3 regions of the Thalassolituus sp. UBA3500 genome follow, and region 1 is predicted to be linked to each of the others. Evidence: predicted binding sites of a transcription regulator. Region 1 holds the regulator's gene; each other region holds the start of a gene.
The links. The regulator FNR, encoded in region 1, switches genes on or off when oxygen is low (the NO sensors DNR and NnrR bind a similar motif). The targets are predictions, from matches to a motif close to TTGATNTANATCAA.
Positions count from the first base shown of each region.

Region 2: a site for FNR is predicted at 6,698-6,711, ahead of B2R29_RS03980 (TraR/DksA family transcriptional regulator). Genes of this name have one in related genera too.
Region 3: a site for FNR is predicted at 4,563-4,576, ahead of clpB (ATP-dependent chaperone ClpB). Genes of this name have one in related genera too.

Region 1 covers NZ_DFQB01000048.1:5,475-15,190, forward strand. Annotated here, with positions in the region: gene ccoP (cytochrome-c oxidase, cbb3-type subunit III) at 1-358, shown strand, start outside; gene ccoG (cytochrome c oxidase accessory protein CcoG) at 510-1,949, shown strand; gene B2R29_RS12195 (FixH family protein) at 2,045-2,539, shown strand; gene B2R29_RS12200 (heavy metal translocating P-type ATPase) at 2,536-4,977, shown strand; gene ccoS (cbb3-type cytochrome oxidase assembly protein CcoS) at 4,980-5,219, shown strand; gene B2R29_RS12210 (sulfite exporter TauE/SafE family protein) at 5,212-5,889, shown strand; gene fnr (fumarate/nitrate reduction transcriptional regulator Fnr) at 5,918-6,682, shown strand; gene B2R29_RS12220 (hypothetical protein) at 6,937-7,431, shown strand; gene ttcA (tRNA 2-thiocytidine(32) synthetase TtcA) at 7,488-8,450, shown strand; gene B2R29_RS12230 (hypothetical protein) at 8,458-8,931, opposite strand; gene greB (transcription elongation factor GreB) at 9,002-9,538, opposite strand; gene B2R29_RS12240 (hypothetical protein) at 9,619-9,716, shown strand, end outside.
Region 2 covers NZ_DFQB01000014.1:28,053-37,768, forward strand. Annotated here, with positions in the region: gene cydB (cytochrome d ubiquinol oxidase subunit II) at 1-132, shown strand, start outside; gene cydX (cytochrome bd-I oxidase subunit CydX) at 145-267, shown strand; gene B2R29_RS03940 (cyd operon YbgE family protein) at 264-575, shown strand; gene B2R29_RS03945 (rhodanese-like domain-containing protein) at 673-1,050, shown strand; gene B2R29_RS03950 (Tll0287-like domain-containing protein) at 1,093-1,659, shown strand; gene B2R29_RS03955 (OsmC family protein) at 1,683-2,126, shown strand; gene B2R29_RS03960 (DUF4331 domain-containing protein) at 2,215-3,750, shown strand; gene B2R29_RS03965 (hypothetical protein) at 3,781-4,038, shown strand; gene B2R29_RS03970 (hypothetical protein) at 4,192-5,190, shown strand; gene B2R29_RS03975 (HupE/UreJ family protein) at 5,187-6,290, shown strand; gene B2R29_RS03980 (TraR/DksA family transcriptional regulator) at 6,315-6,635, opposite strand; gene B2R29_RS03985 (RNA polymerase sigma factor) at 6,800-7,336, shown strand; gene B2R29_RS03990 (anti-sigma factor) at 7,333-8,040, shown strand; gene B2R29_RS03995 (hypothetical protein) at 8,265-9,503, shown strand; gene B2R29_RS04000 (hypothetical protein) at 9,683-9,716, shown strand, end outside.
Region 3 covers NZ_DFQB01000024.1:85,254-94,969, forward strand. Annotated here, with positions in the region: gene ruvB (Holliday junction branch migration DNA helicase RuvB) at 1-94, opposite strand, end outside; gene ruvA (Holliday junction branch migration protein RuvA) at 91-702, opposite strand; gene ruvC (crossover junction endodeoxyribonuclease RuvC) at 773-1,291, opposite strand; gene B2R29_RS05440 (protease complex subunit PrcB family protein) at 1,301-1,699, opposite strand; gene clpB (ATP-dependent chaperone ClpB) at 1,834-4,431, opposite strand; gene B2R29_RS05450 (DMT family transporter) at 4,720-5,577, shown strand; gene B2R29_RS05455 (LysR family transcriptional regulator) at 5,718-6,614, shown strand; gene B2R29_RS05460 (acyl-CoA thioesterase) at 6,617-7,063, opposite strand; gene B2R29_RS05465 (carboxy terminal-processing peptidase) at 7,277-9,400, shown strand; gene hda (DnaA regulatory inactivator Hda) at 9,484-9,716, opposite strand, start outside.

The DNA of each region.
Region 1 (9,716 bases):
TCAGGCAGCAATGCCTGCTTGGGAAGCCGCTCTGGGCGAACAAGGCACCAAAGACATGGCTCAGTACGTTCGTAGCCTGTCAGGTCTTGAGCATGATGCAGACGCTGCTGCCAAAGCGAAGCCACAGTACGACATGCTGTGTGTTGCGTGTCACGGTGCAGACGGCAAAGGTAACCAACTTGTTGGTGCACCTAACCTGACTGACGAAATCTGGCTCTACGGTGGTTCTACCAAGCAGATTGAAACCACTCTCCGCTATGGCCGTGCCGGTAGAATGCCAGCTCAGGCTGAGATCCTCGGCGAAGAGAAGGTTCACGTTCTGTCTGCGTATGTCTACTCTTTGTCTATGGACAAGTAATCAGGTGGGGGCTCCGCTCCCCTCTTGAGCTAGAGCAAGAAAATCTAAAAAAGCGGCCCTCGGGCCGCTTTTTTTATCCCGGCCACCGACTGAAAACTATATAATCAATGCGTTATATAAGAGTTTTCTAAAGACAAGGTGATCAGTAGTTATGAGTAAAATCCCGGTCAAAGACGTCACCCCTTCTGGCAGTAAATCCGATAAGAATCCGGAGACCGTCAGCCTGTATCAAAAGCGCGAGAAAATTTACGTTCGTGAAGTTGAAGGCTTTTTCCAGAAACTTCGTACCTGGTCACTCTGGGCATTAATGCTGGGCTATTTCGGCACTGCCTGGATCAATCTGGGAGACCGCCAGGCCGTTCTGTTTGATCTGCCTGCACGCCAGTTTCATATTTTTAACGTTACCTTCTGGCCACAAGACTTCATGCTGCTCTCCTGGGCACTGATTATTTGTGCGTTCGGCCTCTTTACCATTACCAACTTTGCCGGACGAGTCTGGTGTGGCTATACCTGTCCGCAGTCGGCATGGTCATTTATTTTCATGTGGATTGAGGAACGCGCTGAAGGTACTCGTAACCAGCGCATGAAGCTGGATAAAGCCCCCATGTCACCAGAGAAGCTGCGCAAAAAAGCACTGAAGCATACAGCGTGGCTGGTCGTTGCCTTCTGGACCGGCGTTACTTTCGTGGGGTATTTCACACCGATTCGCGAACTGGTTGTCGATATATTCACTTTCGGTGACGTCGGTGCGTGGGGTATTTTCTGGATCGGCTTCTTTACCGTAGCCACATACCTCAACGCTGGCTGGATGCGTGAGCAAGTCTGTATTTATATGTGTCCTTACGCTCGCTTCCAATCGGTCATGTACGACAACGATACTTTAGCGGTCTCTTACGATTACAACCGTGGAGAGCCTCGCGGCAAGCGCAGTAAAAAAGCGAAAGCCGAAAGCAATACGGAACAACTCGGCGACTGTGTAGACTGCTCAATGTGTGTGCAGGTCTGCCCGACCGGTATCGATATCCGCGACGGCCTTCAATACCAGTGTATTGGTTGCGCACTGTGTATTGATGCCTGTGACGACATCATGGAGAAACTCGATAAGCCAAAAGGCCTGATCCGCTACACCACGGAGAATGAACTTGAAGGCAAGAAGACCCATATCCTTCGCCCTCGTCTCTTTGGTTACGCCGGAGCCATGATTCTTATGATGGGTGGTTTGGGGTACGCGATTCTCGATCGTACACCGTTTGAGTTGGATATCGAGCGCGACCGCGGTCGCCTCTATCAGATCACCGTAAACGACACGATTCAGAATGCCTACACCCTGAAGATGATGAATATGTCGCAGGAGCCTCATACCTACATCCTGAGTGTCGACGGTCTTGATGGTATTCAGCTACTTGGCGACACCGAGTATGACCTGAGTGTCAACGAGCTGAAAGAAACCACGATCAACCTCGAAATCGACCCTGACGAGGTAAAAACCTCAGCCAGCAAGACCGACATCGAGTTCGTCATTACCAACAAGGAAACCGGTGAAGAAGTGACCCGGGAAGAAAGCCGTTTTATCGCGCCACGAGCGATTTAAACGTCATATAACTTCCTGACACAGAAGCACTGGAGCCCTATCGTCCAAGTGGTTACACTTGGGCGATTTTTCATTTTTCTCCCTGGATACTCTGCATGACTAGCGAAACAACAACACCCTGGTACAAAGAACCCATGATGCTTCTTGTTATCGGAGTACCGCTTGCCGCCATAGTATGGGGCTTCATTATGTTGTCGCTGGCACTTGATACAAAGGATTCTCTGGTCAGTAACAGCTACTACAAAGACGGTATGAGCTACACCCAGGATCAACGTTTTCACGAAGGCGCCCGTCGTCTGAATGTTCAGGCTGACCTGACCTTCACCGAAGACGAAATTATCGTTAACGCGACATCAATCGCGGATGAAGAGCCCGGCTCTCTGCAGCTACAACTTATTCACCCGACCCTGGAAGATCGCGACCTGACGCTCTTCCTGCAGCGCACTCCGGGGGGCCAATATGTTGCGGCCAATGAACTGGAGCTGCCACAGAAACGTGTCATCTGGCTGACCAGTCCAGATCAGGAATGGCGCGTTACAGCGCGTACAGTCATCGAAAACGGTAAGAAGATTCAGACAGTCACTCAATGACGCAAAGCCTCCGTACGCCCTGCTTTCACTGCGGAGAACCACTGAAAGCAGGCCAGCAGTGGACGGCCATCATCGATGGCAAAGAAGAACCCATGTGCTGCCCAGGCTGTAAAGCCGTGGCCGAAACCATCGTTGCGTCTGGTCTGAAAGACTATTACCGCCACCGCACAGAACTCCCGCAAATCTCACCTGCCAACGAAGACGATGAGGTTCTGACCGCGCGGGAGTCTCTCAGCCTCTACGACAGTGAAGCGCTGCAAAAGCAGTTTGTTGCAACTCAGAGAGATCAGAAAGAAGCGACTCTGATCATCGACGGTATCAGTTGTGCCGCCTGTGCCTGGCTCATTGAGCACAGAATTAACCAGCTTAAAGGGGTCGAACGTGCAACGCTTAACCTCTCGAACCACCGCCTCGTCGTAGCGTGGAATAACAACGACATCGCGCTATCCCAGATATTCGAAGCCATCTACCGTCTCGGCTACAAAGCTGCGCCTTTTTCATCAACGGCAGATGACGCGCAACGCGAACGCGAAGGGAAAAAAGCAATACGGCGCCTTGCGGTGGCGGGTATCGGAATGATGCAGGTGATGATGCTTGCGGTGCCCCTGTACGCAGGGATGGCGGAGCAGTACGAAGTATTTATGCGCTTCGCATCAATGATTCTGACGCTTCCGGTCGTGTTGTACAGTGCCCGGCCCTTTTTTGATGCTGCGATCCGGGATTTAAAAACCCGACATCTGACCATGGATGTGCCTGTATCGCTGGCGATTATTCTCGCCTTTTGCGCCAGTATCTGGAGCACCTTTAATCAGGGTATTGAGGTCTACTTTGACTCAGTCTGCATGTTTACCTTCCTGCTTTTACTCGGGCGCTTTCTGGAAATGCGTGCCCGGCACCGCATGGGGAAAGCCGGTAATAACCTGATGACGCTGCTACCGAATGTTGCCCTTAAGCAAACACCCGATGGCGAAGAGATCATTGCCGCAGGCGACATCACGACCGGCGACCGCCTGTTGCTCAAACCCGGTTACCCAGTTCCTGCGGATGGCGTTGTGATTGATGGCCAGAGCACCGTCGACGAATCGGCACTGACGGGCGAATACATGCCACTCAACAAACAAGCCGGTGACATTCTGATTGGCGGCACCATGAACGTCGAAAGCCCGCTTGTAATGCAGGTTACGGCCACGGGCGCGGATGCAAAGCTATCGACCATCGTCCGCCTGATGGATCGAGCCCAGCAGGAAAAACCCAAAGTCGCGCTTATTGCCGACAGCATTGCCAGCCGCTTCGTCGCTGCGGTTCTGATTATCTCGGCCTCTGTGTTCAGCTATTGGATGTTTCAGGGCAACGATCACGCGTTCTTTATCGCACTTTCGGTATTAGTAGTCACATGCCCATGTGCCCTCTCTCTCGCCACACCAACGACCCTTACTGCAGCGACAACAGCTCTGCGTGAACGCGGCCTGTTAATCAGTAAAGGGCATGTATTAGAGACACTGCAGTCGGTAAATCGCGTAGTGTTCGACAAAACCGGCACCCTGACACTGGGTCATCTGACCCTGACGGAAGTCCGCCCAGTCGCGGGCGCTAGAGAAAACAATATCGAGCTGGATCAGGATACTTTGGCCTCGGTAGTCGCATCTCTTGAACAGCATGCCAGCCACCCGATTGCTAAGGCGTTTCGTCATTACCCGGTATTTCCTACCGAAGACATTCAGCATCACCCGAGTCAGGGGGTCAGTGGTCAGGTTAATGGCTACAGATTTCGTTTCGGCCGCCCGGATTTCGTCTGGCCAGATGGTATTTTGCCGCCTGAAAGCGTATCCGGCCAATGGCTGTTGTTAGCTGACGATAAACAACCGCTAGCCTGGTTCCTCCTGAACGACACCGTGCGCCGCAGCGCTGGTCCGTTAATAGACACCCTGAAATCTCGTGGAATTGACGTCGCACTGCTCACCGGTGACCCGTCAAGATCTGCGACTCTGGTTGCTGATGAACTAGGCATTACCGATGTACGTAACGGCCTCAGCCCGGAAGACAAGCTCGCCATCGTACGCGAGTGGCAAGAACAGGGCGACAGCGTGCTTATGGTAGGAGATGGCATTAATGACGTCCCGGTCCTGGCTGGTGCAGACGTGTCACTGGCCGTCAATGAAGCGACTGACCTGGCAAAAACCAATGCAGATACTCTGCTCACCAACGGTCGACTGGAAGTGATTGCTGATGCCCTGTCGGTATCGCACAAAACCCGCAATGTCATTCGTCAGAACATCGGTTGGGCGTTACTATACAACCTGATTGCGTTACCACTGGCGGCAGCTGGTCTGGTTCCGCCCTGGGCGGCAGCCATCGGCATGTCATTCAGCTCTTTGCTGGTCGTACTGAATGCCTTGCGACTCACCCGCCGCCCGACTGCACTTACTGCTGAGAACTGATCATGGATATTATTTACGTACTGGTTCCTCTGTCGATTGCCCTACTCGCTATTGCCGTGGCTATTTTCTTCTGGGCCGTCAAAGGGGGGCAGTTTGATGATCTCGACTCGCCCGCGCACAAAATACTCTTCGACGACGATGAATACCTGAACGAGCGCCGCGAAGACAGCACTGCTGAAACGGCCGATTCAGAGTCGGATTCTGATTCGGGCAGTAAGCCAGACAAGACGACGAATGACTGAACCCCTCTCGCTCCTCACCGCCCTTCTGCTCGGCTTATTTGGCGCCAGCCATTGCCTGGTCATGTGCGGTGGCGTCGCAGCGGCCGCTGGGCAGCTTGATACTCAGCACAGAGTAAGAGCATCTCTACTGTTTAATTTTGGCCGCATCACCAGTTACACCCTCGCAGGACTGCTTGTGGGTAGCCTTGGACTGTGGCTCTCCAGCCTGCACGACACCCTGATGCTCTCGTTACGCTCAGTCGCTGGAGTGATGCTGATATTGATGGGCCTTTACATCGCCCGTTGGGCACTGTGGCTGACGCGCATTGAGCAGTTTGGCCAACTGTTCTGGCAAAGAATTCAACCGCACGCGCAGAAACGCCTCGGTCGTTCAGACCCTGCAAGCCAATGGATTCTCGGTATGTTATGGGGCTGGCTTCCGTGCGGTCTGATCTACAGCACGCTTAGCTGGGTAGCTGCCAACGGAGAACCAGCAATGGGGGCTCTGACCATGTTTGTGTTCGGTTTGGGTACATTTCCAGCCATATTATCTGCAGGGCTCGCATCGGCATCGGTAATGAACATAATTCGTCACCAGTGGTCACGTTATATTGCGGGTCTATTATTGATCGGTTATGGTTGCTGGACTTTGGCTTCTGTGTGGCAGCCTGCCAGCTTTACAGCCGCCTGATCTATCGTACTTGAGATCGTTCTTGCCTATGAAAATGTCAGTTAATGCTCCGCTACGTGGAGCGCAGCCTCATTGCCAGACCTGCTCATTGAATGCGCTGTGTCTGCCTCTTTCATTGACCGAAAATGATATGGAGCGTCTGGACGATATCATTCGGCGGGGTCGCCCTATCCAGAAAGGTCAGCTGCTGTTTCAGCAAGGCACCGAATTTCAGTCTGTCTTTGCAGTCCGCACGGGCGCCCTTAAGACCTACACACTGGCAAGTAACGGTGAAGAACAGATTACCGGGTTCCACCTGGCGAGCGAGTTGATCGGTTTGTCTGGCTACAACGCTGGCACCTATCCACTGACGGCAAAAGCGCTGGAAACGACCACAGTATGTGAAATTCCGCTACAGCAGCTCGAGCAGCTGGCCGATGAATTACCAGACCTGCGCCGTCAGCTTATGACGACCATGGGCACCGAAATCCGCCATGATCAGAACATGATGCTGCTACTCAGTAAGAAAAACGCTGAAGAGCGCGTTGCGTCTTTCCTGCTTGATATCTCTCAGCGCTATCAGCGCCGTGGCTTCTCAGCGACGCATTTCCGTCTGCCAATGTCACGTGTCGACATCAGTAACTATCTGGGTCTGGCGGTAGAAACCATCAGCCGTGTCTTCACTCGCTTCCAGAAAAACGAACTGATCGAGACTCAGGGTAAGGAAATTATCCTGAAAGACAGCGACACCTTGTTTGATCTCGCCGGACTTACACGCGCCAACGATGAGTGTCTGCACCAGACAGAGAGCTGATCTCAGTTCTGGCGCTTATAAATATCGCTCAGCACACGGATTGTGCTCATCCTTTTCTCGCTCGCAATATCAGACATTGGTCACACTGCGCAAATATTTGCCTCCCCCTGCGACCTGCATCACTATGCTTACCGTATCAGGCAGTACGATTGAGTAAACACCTGATAGCGAGGGTTTATCTCACGGCCAGCCAAACAGGTACGCTAATTGCTGCACTACCGTTAACTGCCAAAAATTACTCCCTGGAGTTTCTGATGGGTATAGATGCTGAGGATTTCCGGACGTACGTTATTCGTCCGACGCTGCAGAAGCTGGATGCCAACAGTGCAGACGCTGAGTTGTTGTTGCTGGGTACTGCCGCCATTGAGTCGGAGTTGGGGGCCTTTCTGAAAACAGAAGGGCAACGCACTTCAGGCATCTACCGATTGCACGGCCTGACCCACAGACACATCTGGGACGACTATCTCGCCGAGCGGCCAGAACTGGCCAGTAAGGTGCGTGGCATTGCCAGCCAAAGAGAATTTCTGGATAACCCGCATGCCGAACTAACAACCAACCTGGCCTACGCGACTGCCGTTACCTGGCTTGCTTACGTTCGTCACCCACAGTTCACCCTACCGCGCGGCGCCAGTGTGCTGCACCTGGCAACACTCTGGAAAAACTGCTACCACACCCGTGACGACCTCACCGTTCAGGACTTCGTTCAACGCTACGAAGAGCTGGTCGAATCCAGTCACGCTGTGGCCTGATGTTTATATAATCACCACATTCTGATATAAAGCGCACCCTATGCATGGGGTGTTATATGTCTGAAGTAAACGTGTCTGAATCTGCTGTTTCGCAACCTGAAAAAGGCTATCAGCCTGAGGTCTTCGACCCAGCGACCGTTGAGCCATCTGCGGGAACAACTGAAGCCGCAGAGAATCAAGCTGAACGCAAATCCAGGACCGAATTCAACAAGCTCCAGAAGCGCCTGCGCCGTAATGTCGGCAAAGCCATCGAAGACTACCGGATGATTGAAGACGGCGACAAAATCATGGTCTGTCTGTCTGGTGGCAAAGATTCTTACACCATGCTGGAAATTCTGATGAGCCTGCAGAAAAGTGCGCCCGTCAATTTCGAGCTTATCGCCGTCAATATGGATCAGAAGCAGCCTGGCTTCCCTGAGCACATCCTGCCTGCTTACCTTGATAAGGTGGGCGTGCCCTACCATATCATCGAAAAAGACACCTACAGCGTCGTGAAAGAGATCATCCCTGAAGGGAAAACCACCTGCGGCCTCTGCTCACGACTGCGCCGCGGCACTCTGTATGGCTTTGCCGAATCCATTGGTGCTAACAAAATTGCCCTGGGCCACCACCGCGACGACATTATCGAAACCCTGTTCCTGAATATGTTCCACGGCGGTAAGCTCAAAGCTATGCCGCCAAAGCTGCTGAGCGATGATAAGAAACACGTTCTGATCCGCCCTCTTGCATATTGCAAAGAGAAGGACATTGAAAAGTTTTCTGCTGAGAAGGAATTCCCGATCATTCCGTGCAACCTGTGTGGCTCTCAGGAAAATCTGCAGCGTCAGAATATCAAAGGGATGCTTGCTCAGTGGGAGAAAGAGCAACCTGGTCGCAGTGAGAATATCTTCGCCGCGGTATGCAACGTTGCTCCATCTCAACTGGGTGACCGTGAACTCTGGAATTTCGAAGGCCTTCAGGATGAGCAGGACAAGAGCCACCTGGGTACCCGAATCGACCTTCTGATGTCGGACGACTGATTCAGATTCAGACTCCGCCGCCCAGCATACGCTTGACGTTGACCTGCATGTCTCCAGGGCCCCGGAGTAGCAGGTCAAATTCGTAACGGCGCTCGTTCATCATATCTTCGGCCAACGCTTTCAGACGGCACGCATCGCGCGCCAGCGTTGGTGATGGCATCTCAATTCTGACCAGATAGTCGTGCTCAAGCGGTTCGACCGCGAGCGTTGATACGGCCGCAGTCGGAGCGCCAGCAATCCCTTTTCGCAACCATTGAACGAACAGGCCGTGACTGCCATCTTCATTCTGCTTGCGGATCAGGCGGATATACCCTTCGGCGTCTTCCGATTTCCATGGACACACCTGAGTCACTGCGTCGACCCACACCGGCATCACATAGGCTTCTGAGAGCGCCTCTTTTGAATCAGCGTTGTGTTTCCCATGATTATCGGCTAGAACCAGGGCCGGTATCGCAAGTAGCATAAGCAGCCATCGTTGCATAATAATGCACCTCCTTCGCTCAAGATTAGTTCATCCAAGCCCCGGCGTCACATTACTCAGCAGATAGCGCTCAAGAGAACTCGGGCATCGGCCGCAAATCCCACTCAGGGCGCTCGTATTGAACGCTGACGATACAATAGGTAGTCTCACCCTTGGGCAAACGCACCGTCACCTCATCATCAACGAATTTACCAATCAAACCACGCGCCAGAGGCGCATCCACACTGATGTAGCCATGGGGTAAGTCGATTTCATCTTCACCCACGATGCGGTAGCGCAGCATCTCACCCTCTTCGTCTTCCAGTTCAATCCAGGCGCCGAAAAAGACTTTATCGAGATCCGCTGGCGGCCGGTCAATCACGGTGACGGCCTCTATCCGCTTTCCAAGAAAGCGCAGGCGACTATCAATCTGGCGCAGTCGCTTCTTACCGTAAATGTATTCCGCGTTTTCTGAGCGGTCTCCCAGTTTCGCCGCGTCGGATACTTCCTGAGTTACCTTTGGGCGTTCGCGGCGCCATAAAAAATCGTGCTCGTCTTCAAGCGCTTTCATGCCCCCCGGAGTAATCAGGTGTGCCCGGCGTGGCAGCGGCTTTTTATGTTCGGTCATCGTATTGCAACATCTGGTAAGTAGTTTGAGCGCATACATCACTTGCACGCGCCCTTTGAGGCTTTTCCAAAGCATAACTAATGATTCGACGCAGTGTAACTCTTGTCGGCGGCGTCCTTCTGATCGTTGCCGGGCTACTCGTTCTGCCTTTGCCTGTACCCGTTGGCCTGCTGATGAT
Region 2 (9,716 bases), on a different contig from region 1:
CTGCATATTATGTTTTGGGTGGCGATGATTTTCGTCCCCATTATTCTCAGCTACACCGCTTGGGGTTATTACAAAATGTGGGGTCGTCTCACTACCGATTTTATTGAAGATAACCAATATTCAACGTATTAAGGAGCCTTGAAAATGTGGTATTTCGCATGGATTCTGGGCGTACTGCTCGCCTGTTCATTCGGCCTGATTAACGCGCTCTGGCTGGAAGTTAACGAAAACCTGGATCGCGATCCCGATCCAGATGATGCGCCATGACAGCGCCGGTAGATTATCGTCGTTACGGCCCGCTCTATGCGGGCTGGGCACGGGGCCTGTCGTTTATGCTGGCTGTCGGATTGTCAGTTGCATTACTGGCGATGCCGCAGCTGGTGGCCACTGATACCCGAGAGCTGGAGCATGGGCCATTGTCGCTCGGGTTGCTGGGAATCAGTGCAGGCTTTATTCATGGTGTGGGCTACGTACCTTTGATGGCTGTCTGGCGCTGGCTTTTCAGTCCTTATGTGGCATGGCCTTTGATGCTTTGGTGTGCCTGGTGGTGGTCTGAGGTCATCTGGGCCTGGTGATTCCGGCGAATGGTGATTCAACAGGAGAGACTTGTCTTTAAGTATTCCTGTGTGGTTATATTGAAAGAGACAAAACTCGTTAACTGGAGTGGTATTTATGAGTGTAATGACCCGCGATGATCTGCTTGCAGAAGCACGTGCATCCGTAAACCCCGTCGAAGCCGATGCTGCACAGGCGATGTTAGACGCTGGCACTAAAGTGCTTGATGTTCGTGAACCCGCTGAATACATGATGGGGCACCTGCCGGGTGCAGAGAATGTTCCCCGTGGTGTGCTTGAGTTCAAAGTGGCCGATCATCCTGTTCTGGCAGATAAAGACGCTGAAATCCTGCTGTACTGCAAAAACGGTGGGCGTAGCACCTTGGCTGCACACACGCTGAAGCGTATGGGGTTTTCTAACGTAAAAATGCTGGTGGGTGGCTATGATGGCTGGGAAGGCCACACCGTAGAAACCGACCCGAGTGTCTACAAGTAAGCATGCTCAACAAAATTTAATCTGAACCGGTACATTGAGACAATGAAAAGCATATCCCTATTGACCCTGCTGTTGTCGGCGGCTTGCGTGTCGGGCAGTGTCCTCGCCGAGAGCTCCGAAGATTATATGTTGGTTGAAGCTCGGACTCAGACAAAAGCCTTTGCTCAGGACCTCAAAGCAACCCTGATGCAGGGGATGAAAGCCGAGGGGCCGCTGGCGGCGATCCGTTTATGCAATACGGAAGCACCAGAGATAGCAACAGCGAACAGCAAAGATGGCTGGGAGGTCGGTCGGACATCGGTGAAACTCCGTAATCCAGAAAATGCGCCCGACGAGTGGGAAGCTGGTGTGCTCGAATCCTTCGCCCAGCGTGCAGCTGCAGGGGAAAACCTGGCGACTATGGAGGCCTCTGCTCGTCAAGACGGGCACTTCCGCTACATGAAAGCGATTCCTGTCGGCGGACCGTGCGTGGTGTGTCATGGTGAGCAGCTTGCAGAGCCGGTCGCTGCCAGACTCAGCGAGCTTTACCCTGAAGATGAAGCGCGGGGGTATAAGCCCGGCGATTTGCGCGGAGCATTCACACTGACCTACACCTTCAACAAGCAGTAATCGACAGCTGCCAGGAGACGACGATGAAACATAAGGTTGACGTTCATTGGCAGAGGGTTGGCGAATTCTCTCACGAAGGATTTGAGCGGCGTCACGATATTGCGTTTCAGCCGCAGGTGGGTCTGCCTGCGGGTGGTGCTGGCAATGACTTCGGAGCTGATCCTGAACAGATGCTGGCCGCGGCTATGTCCAGCTGTCATATGCAGACTTTCCTCGCGCTGGCCGCAAAAAAGCGCCTGACTGTCGAGTCCTATCACGATGAAGCAGAAGCTGTACTGGCGCAGCGGGAAGATGGCAGGTTCTTTATTGCAACCCTGATATTGAGGCCTCGTGTGCAGTTCAGTGGTGAGAAAATACCGGATGACGCTTCGGTTGAGGCGATGCACATTAAGGCGCATGAGCATTGTTTCGTTGCCAATTCGGTGCTTTCGGAAGTAATCATCGAGCCTGAGTTCCCGTCAGTCTGATTTTTTTGAAAATAATTACATCTAATTTGTGAGCTGCCCCGTACAGGTAAATACACACAACGTGTTGAACCTGAAATCGGGAGCAGTTATGAAAACGCACGCCACACTCCTGCTCGGTGCGATTACCGCGCTGACAGCTATGAATGCAAGCGCTTCGAGTCACCGAGAAGCACCGAACGTTACCCGCCTACCGGCCATCGACTCTACGGACTTCTACGCGTTCCGCAGTTATGAAACTGATCGTGAAGACTACGTGACTCTGGTTGCGAACTATATCCCGCTGCAGGACGCCTATGGCGGCCCAAATTACTTCGCGATGGACCCGAACGCTCTGTACGAGATTCACATCGATAATGACGGTGACGCGGTCGAAGACATTACCTTCCAGTTCCGCTTCCAGCAGATGCTGGGTGCTATGGGAAGCGGTTTCGCTCTGCCGATTGGCGAAGGCGAGAATCAGAAAAGCGTCGCCATTCCTCTGAAAAACTTCGGCAACGTTGATACCGATGGCAGCGCCAACTTCTACGAAACCTACAGCATCAAAAAAGTCAGCGGTGATCGTCGTACTGGTTCTGCAATCAGCCTGACCGACGGTTCTGGTGAAGCGACCTTTACTAAGCCACTCGACAATATCGGTGAGAAGTCTTTTACCGACTATGAGGCTTACGCAGGCGGTTTTGTACACGACCTGACTATTCCTGGATGTGACGCGGGCGGTAAGGTATTTGTTGGCCAGCGTAAAGACCCATTCGTCGTGAATCTGGGTAAAACATTCGACCTCGTGAATTACGTCCCTCTGGATGGTGATGGCAGTGCACAGGACGATGCAAACGACGATCTGGCAGATAAAAATGTCACCTCTATCGCTCTGGAAGTACCGATCTCGTGTGTCACTGGGTCTGGTAATGGTGTGATTGGTGCCTGGACCAGCGCCAGCCAGCAGCAGGCCCGTATCCTTAACCCTGAAGCATCGTTCGCTAAGCCAGAAGTCAATGGCGGTGCCTGGACTCAGGTATCACGCCTGGGTATGCCACTGGTGAACGAGGTTGTCATCGGGCTGAGCGATAAAGACACTTTTAACGCCTCTGAACCTAAAGACGATGGTCAGTTTGCAGATTATGTGACTCATCCAACCCTGCCTGCTTTGCTGGATATTCTTTTCCGCGATGCGCTGGGTGCCTCTGACAACATTGCACCGTCGAATATTCCTCGTACCGATCTGGTAACTGCCTTCCTGACGGGCTTTCCGGGCGTGAACCAGATGTCGACTGTGACCGCGTCTGAAATGGTGCGTCTGAATACTGCTATTGCCGCTACGGCTTCTGCTGATCAAAGTGCTTTTGGCGTGGTTGCTGGTGACCTGGCTGGTTTCCCTAACGGTCGTCGTCCTGGTGATGATGTTGTGGATATTGCACTGCGTGTCGTGATGGGCGCTCTGTGTCATCCGGTAGACCTTGATGGTGATGGCAATGCAACCGACGATCTGGGTCTATGTGAGCCAGCTGATGCGCCAACCGGAAACCAGCCGTTCTCAGACCTGGCTCCTGTCGACTCGACGTACGTCAACGACACCTTCCCATACTTGCTGACGCCACTTGCAGGTTCAGTAAACCCTGCACCGTAAGATCCGCAACCGTGAAGTAAGGAGTGTTATATGAAAACGCGTAACTTATTAATGATAGGGAGTATTGCACTGTTAAGTGCATGCTCCGACAGCAGCAACAACAATTCGACTGTCGACCTTCCTGACGTGGATGACAATGTCGCCGAACAGACTGAAGTTCTGCTCACTGAATTGGTCGACGATATTTTCATGGCATCTGAAAATTCAGAGCCAGTAAAAATAAATGAACTTGAAATTGTTGACGACGCTGACGAGTTCTCTTTCTCGTATCTCACTGGGGGTGAGTAACCTTTTGGGGCTGTTCTGCAGCCCCGTTTTTTTCTCACCAGATATTCTGAAAATCAACGGACAAAAATTATGTTAATCAGTGGCTTAATTAAAAATCTTTGTTTTGGTCTTTCTACGGCAGTTATTTTAATGCCGGCTTTGGCAGCACCTGCAATGGCTGATACATCTTGGTCTGAGCCTGATGACAATGCGGTGGTTGCACGTTGGAGCAAAGAAGAAATCAAGCCGCTGCCTCAGACTTTTGCACAGCGCATAGAAGAAATAAGAAAGCACTTTACGCTTGCCGACAAGCCCGGCGAATCTTGGCGCTACGACCGTATTTACGTTCTGATGGATGGTTTGACGGCACAGAAAATTGCAGCATCGGGAGTAGGCGCGGATGAGTTAACCTACTACCGCGCACGTCTTTTACAGCACCGACATGAATTTGCCAGAGCCGCCGCTCTGCTTCAGAAAATTGATCCAGGTTCTGTATTTTTTAGTAGTGCTCGCCTGATGATGGCGCAGGTGTATGGTGAACAAAATCAACAGAAGGCTGCTCGCGAGGCATGCGTGTCTATTATGCTTGAGCAGTCAGACCTCGCTGCTGTATGCAGTATTGGTTTACAGGAGACTGCCGGCTCTGCAGGGCACGGCATTCTCACCGCTCAGCTCGAACGTCTGAGCAGTGATGACTCACCGCAAGGTCGTAGCCTGACAGCGTGGGCTCTGTACCATAAAGCGAAAAGCTACCTCAATGAAGGCAAGTATGAGCAGGTAGAAGCGCTGTACCAACGATGGTCAGATGATGCGCTTTTGAGTGTTGCTGATTTGGTAAACCGAAGCGAAGCACTGCTGAGAAACGACAAACCAGCACAGGTGACTTCTCTGCTACAGCGATATGGCCACGAGGACTACCCGGATGACGCTCTGATCGTTCAGCTTGCGCGTGCTGAGCAGCAAAGCGAAAGTGCCGACTTCTACTGGAGAGAGTACGCAGAAGAGCGTATCACCCAGCGCATTAAACGTCGCGATACAAGCTACTCAGAGTTGATTTCATTGTACTTTTCAACGGTCGGAAAAAACGCAGAATCGCGTAATCTGAGTTGGCTGTCGCAAGTAAATAATGCTCAGAAGTATCAATATGTCGCCGTACAGGGAGATTTATTATGAGACGTCTTTTTCTTCTGCTGCTTACGCTTTTTCCTGTTACAGCATTCGCACATCAAAGCAGTACCGCGCTACTGACACTGAAAGAAACAACGGACGGATTACGCGGTTCTGTGCAGTGGCAATTGATTGATCTGGAGCAGAGCCTGGGGCTCGACCAGAATCGCGATGGTGAATTACTTTGGGGCGAGGTAAAAGCCATGACTCCAGAGATACGCACCTACGTCGAGCGTCATCTTAGTGTGCAACAGGGTGGCGAAGCCTGTGCACCACAGTTCAGTGTTCCTCTGAGATTTAATAATGCGCGCGGTGCTATGGCGTCGGCCATTGTTCCGGTGACGTATGTCTGTAGTACTGAAGGGAACATTGAGGTGTCATACAGCGGATTCTTCTCGCTGCTTCCCGAGCATCGCCTTCTGTGGAATTTATCTGTAGGCGATCAGAGTCGTCAGGGGGTTCTGGAAGCTTCAGGTAGCTTTTCTATTAATTCAGAAATGACCACCGGCGAATTGAACAAGCAGACGTTTGCGGAATTTTTCGTACAGGGCGTTATTCATATCTTACTGGGGCCGGATCATGTCGCGTTTTTGCTGACGCTGCTACTGGTGTCGGTACTTGTTCAGCAGAAAACACACTGGCAGCCAGCGGCTGATGTCCGTACTTGTGTTAAAACGGCGCTTCTTTATGTGACGACCTTTACTGTTGCCCACTCTCTGACACTGAGTGCCAGTGCCCTGGGTTGGCTGGCGCTTCCCGGCTACTGGGTTGAGCTGATTATTGCGGCGTCTGTTGTCGTCGCGGCGCTGCACAATCTGCGTCCGTATTTGCCAGCCAGTGCGGTCGTCGTCTTCCTGTTTGGCCTGGTTCACGGGTTTGGTTTTGCGAGCGTACTCAGTGAATTGACAACAGGAACAGGCAATATCGCCTGGGCTCTCTTTGGCTTTAACCTGGGCGTTGAGGCAGGACAGGTTGCCATTACTCTGCTGGTGATGCCTCTGCTCATCAGCCTGAGACGTCTCGGCTGGTATCGACAAGTGTTGGTACGGTATCTGTCGGCGGCGCTGGCGGCATTGGGTAGCTACTGGGTCTTGGCGCGGATCTGAGCCAGGGTCCGTTCCAGAATCAACTTATGCGCACTCAATGCAGCGCGTGCTGTAAGGAACGGCGATCAGACGCGCTTCGGTAATCTGGTCGCCACACTGGTCACAGACGCCGTATTGACCAAGGGCGATGCGCTTCAAGGCATCCCGTATGTGATCCGCTTCATGCCGCGCCTCGTCGGCAATGACATTAAGCACTTCGTCGTTCGCGGACTCAGCTGCTTGCTCTTCAAAGTCAGCAGACAACGGCTCATCCCGGTGGCTGGCATGGCGCGCTGCCTTTTCAGATCGTGCTTCCAACGCTTCAAGTCGCTCGAGTAGGTCGGTGCGTATTCTTTCGGTATTCATGGATCCCCCTGAAGATGAGTAAGGCGGTTACTATCAGACTACAGATCGGGTAACTTGGGGTATTGATATAAATCATCCTCAGGCAACTTGTGCGAAAGGCATCTAATCTGAAAACACAGACTGTCCGTATATAGCTATATCTATCATTAAAGGAGTCATTCTGTATGGATCCAGAATTTCAGCTACAGCTGATCAGGGCGGTGGCGCGCGGTGAGCGACCAGCGTTTGAGGAGTTGTACCAGGTGACGGGGCCGAAGTTATACGGTGTCGCTATGCAACTCATGCGATCGCCTGAACGGGCTGAAGAGGCGTTACAGGAAGCCTTCGTTAAAATCTGGCACAACGCTGGGGACTATCACCAGGGACGTGGCAGCGTCATGACCTGGATGAGCAGTATCGTACGTTATCGATGTATCGATCTGCTCAGGTCAAAAAGCGCAAAGGAGGACCGACAGGATTCTCTCGATGAGGAGGGGGCGCCGGAACTGATCGCACCGGAGCAACCAGAGGATCCTGAAAACCAGGCTCTGGAGCGTTGCATGGAAACGCTTGATACACATGATCTGCAGTATATCCACCTGGCGTACTATCGCGGATTGACCCACGCAGAGATCCAGGAGCACACGGGAACGCCACTCGGTACCGTGAAAAGTTGGATACGTCGTGGCCTTCAACGTCTGAAGAGGTGTCTTGAAGAATGAATTATTTAAATGACGAACGTCTCGATGCGCTGGCGGCAGACTATGTCATGGGGACCATGCAGGGGCAGGCTCGCCGCCGGTTTGTGCGTTTGATGCAGGCCTACCAGAAAGTGCGTGAACGGGTATGGCACTGGGAGCAGCTGCTTGCGCCAATGAATGGCCGTATCGAAGCTCAACAGCCGCCTGAAAGAGTGTGGCAGGAAATCAGCCGCCGTATCGGCTTTATCGATACCACGCAAAATGCGGCCAACGATGAGCCTCAGAGCAAAGGCGTGATGGCCTGGACGGGTGGCTTTGCGACCGCCGCAGTGCTGTTAATCGGTGTGTTCTTAATGCGCCCTGAGCCTACGGTCGCTCCTGGGGGCATACCAGAGACAATGATCGAGCAGGTCGCTGTGTTCACTCAGGATGAACAGCCGCTCTGGTTGATGGAAGTGGCAGGCAATGAGCTGACGGTACAGGCAACCAACGCCGTACAGCCGTCTGATGAGCATGATTATGAATTGTGGATTGTGCCAGAAGACGGCAGTGCGCCAGTGTCACTGGGCTTGATGCCAGAAGACGGTCGCATCACACGCACGCTTGCCGTGAATACTCACGATATAGCGATCAAAGCAGTTGCCGTCAGTCTTGAGGCGCCGGGGGGCTCTGTCACCGGAGCACCGGGTGAGGTTCTGTACGTGACCGGATTAACCATTCTATAGTTCTAAACAGAAAGTGTTCTACAGACAGTTAGTAAGGCACAAAAAACCGGCACACAGTGCCGGTTTTTTTGTGGAGCTATTCCTCTCCGATCGTCAGGCTCACCGAGGCTGGAGTCAGCCCCGTTGTGGCCCAGAATGCCTTTTTTCTGAAGTGAAAGTGGTTATACTCTCAGGCTAATAGGGACAACACCGCCATTATTAATCAGCGACAAGGACGCCCAAATATGTTCTCCAATTCCGCCCCAAATCAAGACGTGATCATTGCTGGCCAGCACTCTGGTAAGCCTGTAACAATTGTACCTACAGCTAAGCCCGTTTATGACCAGCTGGCTAAATTAGCCCGTGATGGTAACAACTACTGGGCTGAGATCACGGTGAAAGCCATTAACGAGCTCGCTGCGGGTCGGTTACACCAGAGCAATATCTTTGTTAAGCCTGGTGCGGTTCACCGCAACGGTACTGAAGAATTCGTGATGATCTTGCCGGGCTGCAAGGTCACCTGTGAAAAGTTGGATGCTGATGGATTTCGTATTCTCCATTTTGAAGCTGATATTCACTATGGGGAGGCGATTAAGGCTAAAGCTAAGCCGGGGCTTTACCAAGCATCAAAAATAAATGGTGCATGGAAAGCTGAACTCAGAAAAGATGGGCTGATTGAACATAAAGAAGATCGATTAGTTGCAATTTCTGATAGTGGTTATGACAACCCCGATGAAGCTGCAGGAATTGCAGCTCCTAGAATCGGTGAAGCGCCGCATGTTGGTAGCTTACGAGTTAATACCAAAGGCTTTGATTTGCACTTTACTCCGGGTGAAAAGCGTATTGGTGGCTTGAGCAATTACCGGAATGCGATTCGGGTCAATCAGTATACAGAGCTACACGAGTCAGCGATGTTATTGGCGCGCACCATGTACGAGGCGAAGGAGGTTCCGGGTGTTACATGGGTTTCTGAGGATGGTGGTTCTGGAGTACTCACTCAAGCAATGACTATTATAGCTGCTCAAGGGATTCAGTTACCTAGCCACGTTGTTTTCATGTTTAACCCGACGACATCACCAAATACCGCAGTGAAAGCGGCTCATAACCTTGGTGTGCTGCTGGACCGTAAGTTCATCAAGACACGTCCTATCAATATTGTGGGAAATCGTGATCACCTCGAGATGAACTGGAATCGTTGGAAGAGTGAGAATGATAGTCTGACGGCATTGCAGGCGGGTGTTGATGCCTTTGCTTATGGTAAAAGTTTGCAAGGTATGATTATGACTGGCGCAACTATTGCGGCTGGATTCGCTGGCGTGGCGGGTGTCAGCTTGACAGCTCCGGCTGCACTTACCACCTTTCTTGCTGCTATTGGTGGAGCACTTGCAGCAGGAAAAGCTGTGGGAACTGTCGCTAGTGTTGGGAACGGTCTAGTAGAGAATTTACTACCTAAGCATCATGATAAGTTGAAAGGTAAGTTTTAATGCGAAATTTCATTAAATACTCGAAATTAAAACTGCGAGATCGACCAGAAAGTTGTACTCCAGTTGGTCCGGATTTTAACTCTTCGACTACACAATCGGTTCTGCTTGTCGGTACAAGGATAGTATTTAAAGCGCCGCGGCATGACCCTTCCCCCTATGGGAAAACACCACAGAGGCGAATGAAAAAATCATACTCTTTAAAATCTGCCAGAC
Region 3 (9,716 bases), on a different contig from region 1:
TGTAGTCATCCAGCATACGGGGGCGGATAGCGCGATCCTGCTTTTCTTCACCTAGCTGCGGCGTCGGTGCGATAAAGCGATCAGTTTCTATCATTTGCCACCCATGGTGTTACGCAGAGCAATACGGATCATTTCTTCAGGGGTGCTGCACTGATCTGCCACTTTCATCAACATTTTTGACGCTTCCTGCGGCTTGTAGCCGAGGGCAACCAACGCACCTTCCGCTTCAGCGAACGCTTGCTCCTGAGTATTTTTCTCCGCCTGATCGGCAGCAGCCCAGAGAGGTGCTGGGGCCTGCCATTCTTTCAGACGGTCACGCATTTCTACAATCAGGCGTTCGGCAGTCTTTTTACCCACGCCGGGTAAACGCGTCAGGGATTTAACATCTTCATTGTGAACACAGTTAGCGAAGGCATTCACATCCATACCAGACAGAATGGCCAGCGCCAGCTTGGGTCCAACACCACTGACCTTAATCAGCGTACGGAATAAAGTACGCTGCCCTTTATCACTGAAACCGTAGAGCTGATGCGCATCTTCGCGAATGGCGAGGTGGGTATAGAGAGTAATGGGCTCACCAATGGAGCCAAGGACCGCGAATGTGGACAAAGGTGCCTGCACCTCGTATCCGACGCCCTGAACATCAATAAGTAATTCCGGGGCCTGCTTTTCGAGGATGAAGCCTTGCAGTCGACCAATCATGTATGAATTTCGCTTGTGTGCTGTATAAATTAACCGGCATAGACTACCAGCAAAATACAGTGCTGCTCAATCAGGAAGCGCGGCCACGACGATAGGTTTTTAAGCCAGCACGGCTGATCAGGCTGGCGTTGGTGTGCGCATGACAAAGCGCAATGGCAAGTGCGTCGGCGGCATCCGCCTGTGGTAGCCCCGGCAGCTTAAGCAGACGCTGGACCATGTGCTGAACCTGCTCTTTTCCTGCGCCACCGGTTCCGACCACCGCCTGTTTAATAGTGCGAGGAGCATATTCGTGCACAGGCAAGGACGCCAGCTGAGCAGCCAGAATCGCAACGCCGCGAGCCTGGCCGAGCTTGAGCGCTGAGTCAGCATTTTTCCCCATGAATACCTGCTCAATGGCAAATTCCTGAGGGCAATATTGCTGGATCAGCTCGGAGACGCTCTTGTATATGGTTTCAAGCCGCTCAGGCAGCTCGCCGGTGCCTGCGCGAATGCAGCCGCTGGCAATGTATTCGATTTTACGACCGCCAACCGAATTAATCAGACCAAAGCCTGTAATACGCGAACCAGGGTCAATACCGAGAATAATCACTAGTAAGGATCAGTTCGCTGCGTTCTCAAACACCCATTGCTGACCAGAATCTTTATTCTCGACGGTCAGACGCTGCCAGTCTTCGGTTAGGGTCACACGGGTGCATGGGCTTGTGATCATCTGCGCCAGTATTGCGCCCTCTTTTGGGCCGGAGACCTGATAAGCAATACGAATGCTGTCGCCTTTGCGGCTTTGCTCATTCAATTGAACGGCATAGCCCGGAGTCGGTTTTTCACCAGCGCCAATGGTGAGTACGTCATCCACCACGGTGACACTTGGAATTGATCCACAATGCAGGTCTGTACTTGCGACCAGGTCGAGCTGCGAAATCGTACCGGCACAGGCTGACAGCACGGCTGCAGACGCAGCGACCAATAAAAAGGAGAAGAAACGTACGCTCAACATCATGAATCCCTATAAAAAAGCCGATACCCAGAATAGATATCGGCAAGTATACAGGCCGCTCCCTGGCCTGTCAGGGGACACAAAGCACCGAGGTGCTGGTTAGCGTCAGGACTTGTCAGGCTTTACCACCATAGTGATCAGCCCTCTCGTGCGGAGAATATAAATTCATCATTCTCTACATCAGCGACAATCGTGCTGCCCGGCATAAAGCGCCCCGACAGAATATCCTGTGCCAATGGGTTTTCTATCCAGCGCTGGATCGCACGCTTCAGAGGGCGCGCACCAAACACCGGATCGTACCCTACATCCACCAGCTTACTGGTAGCAGCATCCGTCAGCTCCAGGGACAGGTCGCGCTCGCGTAAGCGCTCATGCAACATGTGCAGCTGAATGTCCGCAATGCCGCGGATCTGATCTTTTTCCAACGGATGGAAAACCACAGCTTCATCAATACGGTTGATGAATTCCGGACGGAAATGGCTACCCACGACTTCCATCACAGCGTCGCGCATCGTTTCATAATCGCTGCCGCTATCCGAGGCCATGGTCTGAATCAGATCCGAGCCCAGGTTCGACGTCATCACCAGTACGGTGTTTTTGAAGTCGACACGTCTGCCCTGACCGTCAGTCAGCTGACCATCGTCCAGCACCTGAAGCAGAATATTGAAGACGTCCGGGTGCGCCTTCTCAACTTCATCCAGCAGGATGACCGAGTAGGGTTTGCGACGCACAGCTTCGGTCAGGTAACCGCCTTCTTCGTAGCCAACATAGCCCGGAGGCGCACCGATTAAGCGGGCCACCGAGTGCTTCTCCATGTATTCCGACATATCAATACGGATCATGGCGTCACGGCTGTCGAACAGGAAACCGGCCAGCGCTTTACACAGCTCTGTTTTACCTACCCCGGTTGGCCCAAGGAACAGGAAAGAGCCGTTCGGACGATTCGGATCAGAGAGCCCCGCACGTGAGCGGCGCACTGCATTCGATACCGCCGAGATCGCCTGATCCTGACCAACCACAGAATCGTGCAGCACGTCTTCCATGCGCAACAGCTTCTCGCGCTCGCCTTCCAGCATTTTGGTCACGGGCACGCCGGTCCACTTAGAGACCACTTCGGCGATTTCATCTTCGGTCACTTTGTTACGCAGCAGCGTAAACTCCTGCGTACCTGTGGTTTCGGCTTCATTAGCCGAGGCCACCTGTTTTTCCAGCTCTGGAATACGTCCGTACTGAAGCTCTGACATTTTCTGCAGATCACCAGAGCGGCGCGCGGCATCCAACTCCAGCTTGGCCTGCTCGAGTTCTTCTTTTGCCTTACTGGCGCCTTCGAGCAGAGCTTTCTCTTTCTTCCAGACTTCTTCGAGTTCAACGTAGGCCTGACCGGCTTTGTTGATTTCTTCGTTCAGGTCGCTGAGTCGCTTACGAGCGGCATCGTCTTTTTCTTTGCGCAGGGCTTCGCGCTCTATCTTCAGTTGAATCAGACGACGCTCAAGGCGATCCATTTCCTGAGGCTTGGAGTCAATCTCCATACGGATAACCGATGCAGCTTCATCGACCAGATCAATCGCCTTATCCGGTAAACGACGGTCAGCAATGTAGCGCTGCGACAGCTTAGCCGCCGAAACGATGGCGCTGTCGGTAATTTCGACACCATGGTGAACTTCGTAGCGTTCTTTCAGACCGCGCAAAATGGCAATCGAATCCTCGACACTAGGCTCATCGACCAGCACTTTCTGGAACCGACGCTCCAGTGCGGCATCTTTCTCGATAAACTCCCGGTACTCATCCAATGTAGTTGCACCGACACAATGCAGCTCGCCACGCGCAAGTGCAGGCTTGAGCATGTTGCCTGCGTCCATTGCTCCGTCACTTTTACCGGCGCCGACCATGGTATGAAGCTCGTCGATAAAGAGAATGAGCTGCCCCTCTTCTTTGGAGACATCTTTCAGAACGGCCTTAAGGCGCTCTTCGAACTCACCACGATATTTAGCACCGGCCAGGAGCGCCCCCATATCAAGAGACAGAATGCGCTTTCCTTTCAGGTTCTCGGGGACTTCGCCATTGATGATGCGCTGCGCCAGCCCTTCCACTACCGCAGTTTTACCGACCCCCGGTGGGCCAATCAGAACAGGGTTGTTTTTGGTACGACGTTGCAACACCTGAATGGTGCGGCGAATTTCTTCGTCACGGCCAATCACTGGATCAAGCTTGCCGGCTTCCGCACGCTCTGTCAGATCCACACAATATTTACTTAATGCCTGACGGCTGTCTTCTGCGTTCGCGTCGGTCACTTTTTCTCCACCACGCATATCTTTGATTGCTTTTTCAGCGTTTTCGCGGGTAACGCCTGCTTCTTTTAAGGCCTGGCCTGAAGGGCCACGCTCATCCAGCGCCACCAGTAGAAAAATCTCGCTGGAGACAAACTGATCACCACCCTTCTGGGCTTCTTTATCAGCGAGATTCAGTAAGCGGCCAAGTTCTGGAGCCAGCTGCACATTGCCATCCGGCGAGCTGACTTTAGGCTGGTCACTGAGAATGGCACGTAAACGTCCTTCCAGGTTGCTAACGTTGGCACCGCAACGGCGCAGAACGTCTTTTACTGAACTGTCGGTCTGCTCGAACAACGCCAGCAGCACGTGCACCGTATCAATCTGGTTATGATCCTGCCCCAAGGCAATGCTCTGACTCTCTGCCAGCGCGTTCTGAAGACTCGTAGTCAAACGATCCATACGCATCTTTCTGGTCTCCTACCCCTGACCAGGGGAGCTACAAACGATTAAACAATGAAGTTGCAATCTATATGGTGGCCATTTAGTAAAATTCAACATCCGCCATTAAAACTTTAATTAAATTCATGTTGCGATCTTTGATACAGCGCAAGCTTACTTCGAATACCACTCAATTCATGAGCTGCGGAAATAAATGCGTATAATCCGACGCTTTCAGCGCTCTTCAGCATTGACCATTCTCTATATAGTGCCTGCCCCGCTCAGCTCAAGGGCACAGATACTTTTCTGGATGTTATGACTTCAAATTTACGACAAGCGGCTTTATTTCTGATCGGCGGCGAAGCGCTGTTGGCCATTATGGGTGCCCTGATCAAGTTTCTTTCTGAAAGCCTGTCGACCGAGCAGATCGTGTTCTTCCGTAATGCCGCTGGTCTGCTGATCCTGATGCCTTTGATTCTGCGGCAAGGCACCACCTTACTGAAGACCTCAGTGTGGCACTGGCACCTGATGCGAGGGCTGGTCGGCGTCAGCGCGATGTACTGTTATTTCTGGGCGCTCGGTCACATGCCCCTGACTGAGGCGTTTCTGGTGAAACTCTCCAGCCCCTTCTTTATGCCACTCATTGGTTTGCTGTGGCTTGGCGAGCGCGCAGGTAAGTACAGCATAGCCGCTGTCTTTGTCGGCTTTACTGGTGTTGCCTGCATTCTTCGGCCCGACGACAGCACATTTACTTTTATTGCGTTGGTCGCTCTGCTCGGTGCTTTTCTCGCTGCACTGGCCAAAGTCACGATTCGACGTATGTCTGAAACGGAATCCAGCCAGACCATTGTTTTCTACTTTGGGGTCATTGCCGCGCTGGTCAGTGCCCCCGGTGCGGCCGTGACCTGGCAACCTGTGTCTGTGGATCTCTGGGGCTGGATTCTGCTACTCGGTCTTGTAGCAACCCTGGGTCAACTGGCTCTGACCCGAGCCTACCGTACGGCACCGACAGGGAAGGTTGGCGTCTATGCTTATAGCGCTGTGCTCTATGGAGCACTGATGGGCTGGTTGATCTGGGATGAAATTCCGATGTGGACCACCTGGCTGGGGGCCTCGCTCATCATTGCTGCTGGGTTGATCAATCTGTATAAGCCCGCAAAAAAAGCCGCATAGCGAAGGTTTCTATCTGGCTTTTATTATTTCCCTTTGTTTAACTATGGGGCTGTTAAGGCCTCTATTTCAAACTTTGAGGAAAAACCTGAAAGCTCTTTAAGTTAAAGCAGAGCACAGGTAGCCAATCAAAAGGACTCCCCATGTCGCGCGTCGATCCGTTACAAACCTTTGTCTCGGTAGTCAGAGCCAGAAACTTCTCCAGTGCAGCGGAATCGCTTGGAGTAACCCCATCAGCGGTCAGTAAACAGATCAGTGCTCTCGAAGAACGTTTAGGCGTTCGCCTTCTAAATCGCACAACCCGGTCAGTCAGCCCTACAGAAGCTGGACAGATGTTCTATCAGCATTGCGAGAATATCCTCGACTCCATCACGGAGGCTGAAAAGCTGGTGACTGATTTTGACGATACTCCCAAAGGCCGGCTACGAATTACAGCAATGTCCAACTTCGGGCGTAAAGAGCTGGCGCGCATTTTCAGCGACTTTTCTGATAAGTATCCCGATGTCAGTTTTGACCTTCACATTTCAGACCGGCCACTGGATATCGTAAAAGAGGGCTATGACTTTGCACTGCGCATCGGTTCGCTGGAAGATTCGCGACTGATCGCCAAGCCTGTCGCAGAGCAAAGAATCGTTATATGTGCCTCTCCTGCTTACCTTGAACGATGGGGAACGCCCACAACGCTTGAAGAAGTGATGAATCATCGCATTCTGGTGGTGGCTAACGCCGAATACGCACGAATCAACTGGCTACGACAGTTCGAGAAGGAGAATAACTTCACCTTGGCGAATATCGAACGCAAGCTCACCGTGAACGACATCGACCTGATTTACGAGGCTTGCCTGGCTGGCATGGGGATTACTGCCCTACCGACCTACGTGGCCGAACGCCATATTCGTAACGGCGAACTCGTTAGACTGTTCAGCGACATGGAAATCCCGGTGCGTACCATCAAGGTGGTGTTCCCACAAAATCGCTATCTGGCCAACAAAAGCCGCGCTTTCCTGGATTTCCTCACGGCCTATTTCAATAACGGTTAACGCTACTCTGTGACGGGAGTTACGCCAGGGGCACAGCGCTCATAGAAGACTGGGGGAACCCGACTGATGCGGCGCTCGTCAAAATCGAAGAAGACAATACCGGTTTTTGCTTTTGCGACGACCTTATTTTGGCTTTCGTTGATCACCATATAGACAAAATCACAGCCATACTTGTTGAAATCCGTGATGCCGACCTTGAAAGTCAGACGATCAGCCACAAATGATTCAGAGACAAAGCTTACAACGATGTCAGTCACCATAAGGCCAACACCGCCGATGTTGAACTCACTGAAGTCGTAGTTATGCAGATAGCGCAGGCGCGCTTCGTGGAGCAGCGAGATCATACGGTCATTGCCAAGATGGTTACCGTAATTGATGTCAGAAACGCGAACCGTCAGGTGTGTTGAAAAGGTAAAAACGTCGGGCAATTCAAGATTAACGCGTGCCACTGATGGCTCCTGTTGTCTCATTTGGGTTACAAATTCGGCGTGAACCCGACGCTTCTTCACAAAACAACGGGGATTTACGTTGGTATCAGGCCCTCGGTTAGGGTCTACTATTAAGTATTAACGCATGTCCGGGCCTGACTGGACGAACGGCGCGCATGGTAGCGGCGCTGACTCATAAAGACAATCGCAGGAAACAAAGGATCAGGTAAAGCTATGATGCATACCGGCAAACGCCTTCTTCTCTCAGCCACCGCCGTCGTACTCACCCTAATCGGGATCAGTGCGAACGCTACGATTCCTGAGATCAAACCCGGCACCCCGTTCACTCCTCTGGAACCAACACGGGAAGAAGCAATCACGACTCAGCAAATCATGAGCAACCTGCTGCGCGGGCATTATGAGCGTAAGCGTCTCAATAATGATCTGTCATCTGAAGTCCTGAACACTCTCCTTGATGACCTCGACGGTACGCATAGCTATTTCCTGGCGTCTGATATCGAAGAGTTTGAGCAGTTCCGCAATCACCTCGATGAAGCTCTCAGTCGTGGTGATATGAAGCCTGCTTTTTACATCTACAATCGTTTTCAGCAGCGCGTCAGTGAACGCCTGTCTTTTATGCTGAACGAGCTGGAGAAGAAGGCGAAAGACTACGACTTCAAGAGCAAGGAAGTCCTTGAGCTTGATCGCGAAGATACACCGTGGGCATCTACCCGAGCAGAGTTAGATCAGCTGTGGCGCAAACGCCTGAAGAATTCGATGCTGAACCTGCGCTTGGCGGGTAAAGAGGATGAAGACATCCTCGAGCTGCTCACCAAACGCTACCAGAATCAGTTAAACCGCGTGCACCAGAGCCGTCCGGTAGACGCTTATCAGACGTTCATGAATGCGGTTACCCGTACCTTCGATCCACACACACAGTACTTCTCACCGCGTAACTCTGAGAATTTCAACATCAACATGAGCCTGTCACTGCAGGGAATTGGCGCGGTTCTGCAGACAGAAGACGAACATACCAAGGTAGTGCGTCTGGTGCCTGGCGGCCCGGCCTCCAAGGCAGGTAACCTGGAACCTGAAGATAAGATCATCGGTGTTGCTCAGGGCGATGAAGAGATGGTCGATGTCATCGGCTGGCGTCTTGACGAGGTTGTGGATCTGATTCGCGGCCCGAAAAGCTCGACAGTTCGCCTGGAGATTCTCAGTGGAGCCGTCGCCACCGCGGAGCCGAAAACGATAGCGATCGTACGCGACGAAGTGAAACTGGAAGAACAGTCTGCGCAGAAAGAAGTGATTGAAATTCAGGATGGCAAAGACACCCGCCGCATCGGTGTGATTGATATCCCGACGTTTTACATCGATTTTGAAGGCCGGATGAATAACCTGCCAGACTATCGCAGCACCACTCGTGATGTGCGTCGTCTGGTCAATGAGCTTCTTGATGAGAAAATTGACGGGCTGATCATTGATCTGCGTAGTAATGGTGGCGGTTCATTAGAAGAAGCTATCAACCTGACAGGTCTGTTTATTCCAACTGGCCCTGTGGTTCAGGTACGTGGCGCACGCGGCGATGTTGATGTTTTACGCGACCGCGACCCTGAAGTTCTTTATGCAGGCCCAATGACGGTTCTGGTTAACCGTTTAAGCGCATCAGCCTCTGAGATTTTTGCCGGTGCCGTTCAGGACTACGGACGAGGTCTTGTCATTGGTGGTCAGACCTTTGGCAAAGGCACAGTCCAGTCATTGCGCCCACTGACTGAGGGTCAATTAAAGATCACCCAGGCAAAATTCTATCGTGTATCGGGAGACAGCACACAGAATCAGGGCGTGATCCCGGACATTATGTTCCCTTCCCTCTTTGATAAAGACAAAATCGGTGAGAGCGCGCTTGAGAAGGCGCTCCCTTGGGATACGATCAAGCCCGCCCGCGAAACCAAGAGTAATCCGGTGCGCAGCAAACTATCCCGGCTTAAAGAGTTGCATGAGGAGCGCATCAACGATAATCCGGACTTTATCTTCGTCCGCGAGCAGAAGGCCCTGGTCTCTGAGATGCGAGATAAGACTCAAGTATCCCTCAACGAAGAAGAGCGCAAGGCAGAGCGTGAAGAAAACGATCGCCGACGTCTGGCACTTGAAAACAAGCGCCGCAAAGCGAAAGGCATGCCCGAGCTGGCCTCTCTCGATGATCCAGAAGAAGACGAAAAAGTTGAAGGCGACGAAGAAAAAGACAAGTCAGCTGAGGAAAAAGATGATGAAGAGCCTGACGCCATGCTGATTGAAACGGGTAATATCCTGCTTGATTACATGCGCATGTCATCCCCCGGAATGACTGCTCTGCGTTAACTCGCTCAAGCACTCAATAAAAACGGCGACCTCAGGTCGCCGTTTTTGTATCTGTCGTAATAACCTCAACCTGCTGCCAGCAGCTACCAGCCGAGCTCAGACTTAACAAAAGGAATCGTCAGTTTTCGCTTCTCTTTTAACGATGCCTGATCCAGTTGGTCCAATATCTGACAAAGCCCTGCCATGTCCCGCGGGCCGCGATTCATGATAAAGACCGCGACATCATCAAGAAGATCAAACCCACGCTGACGCGCACGCAGTATCAGCGCCTGAACCTTCTCTTCATCAGACAAGGTCTCGACCTGATAGGTGATCC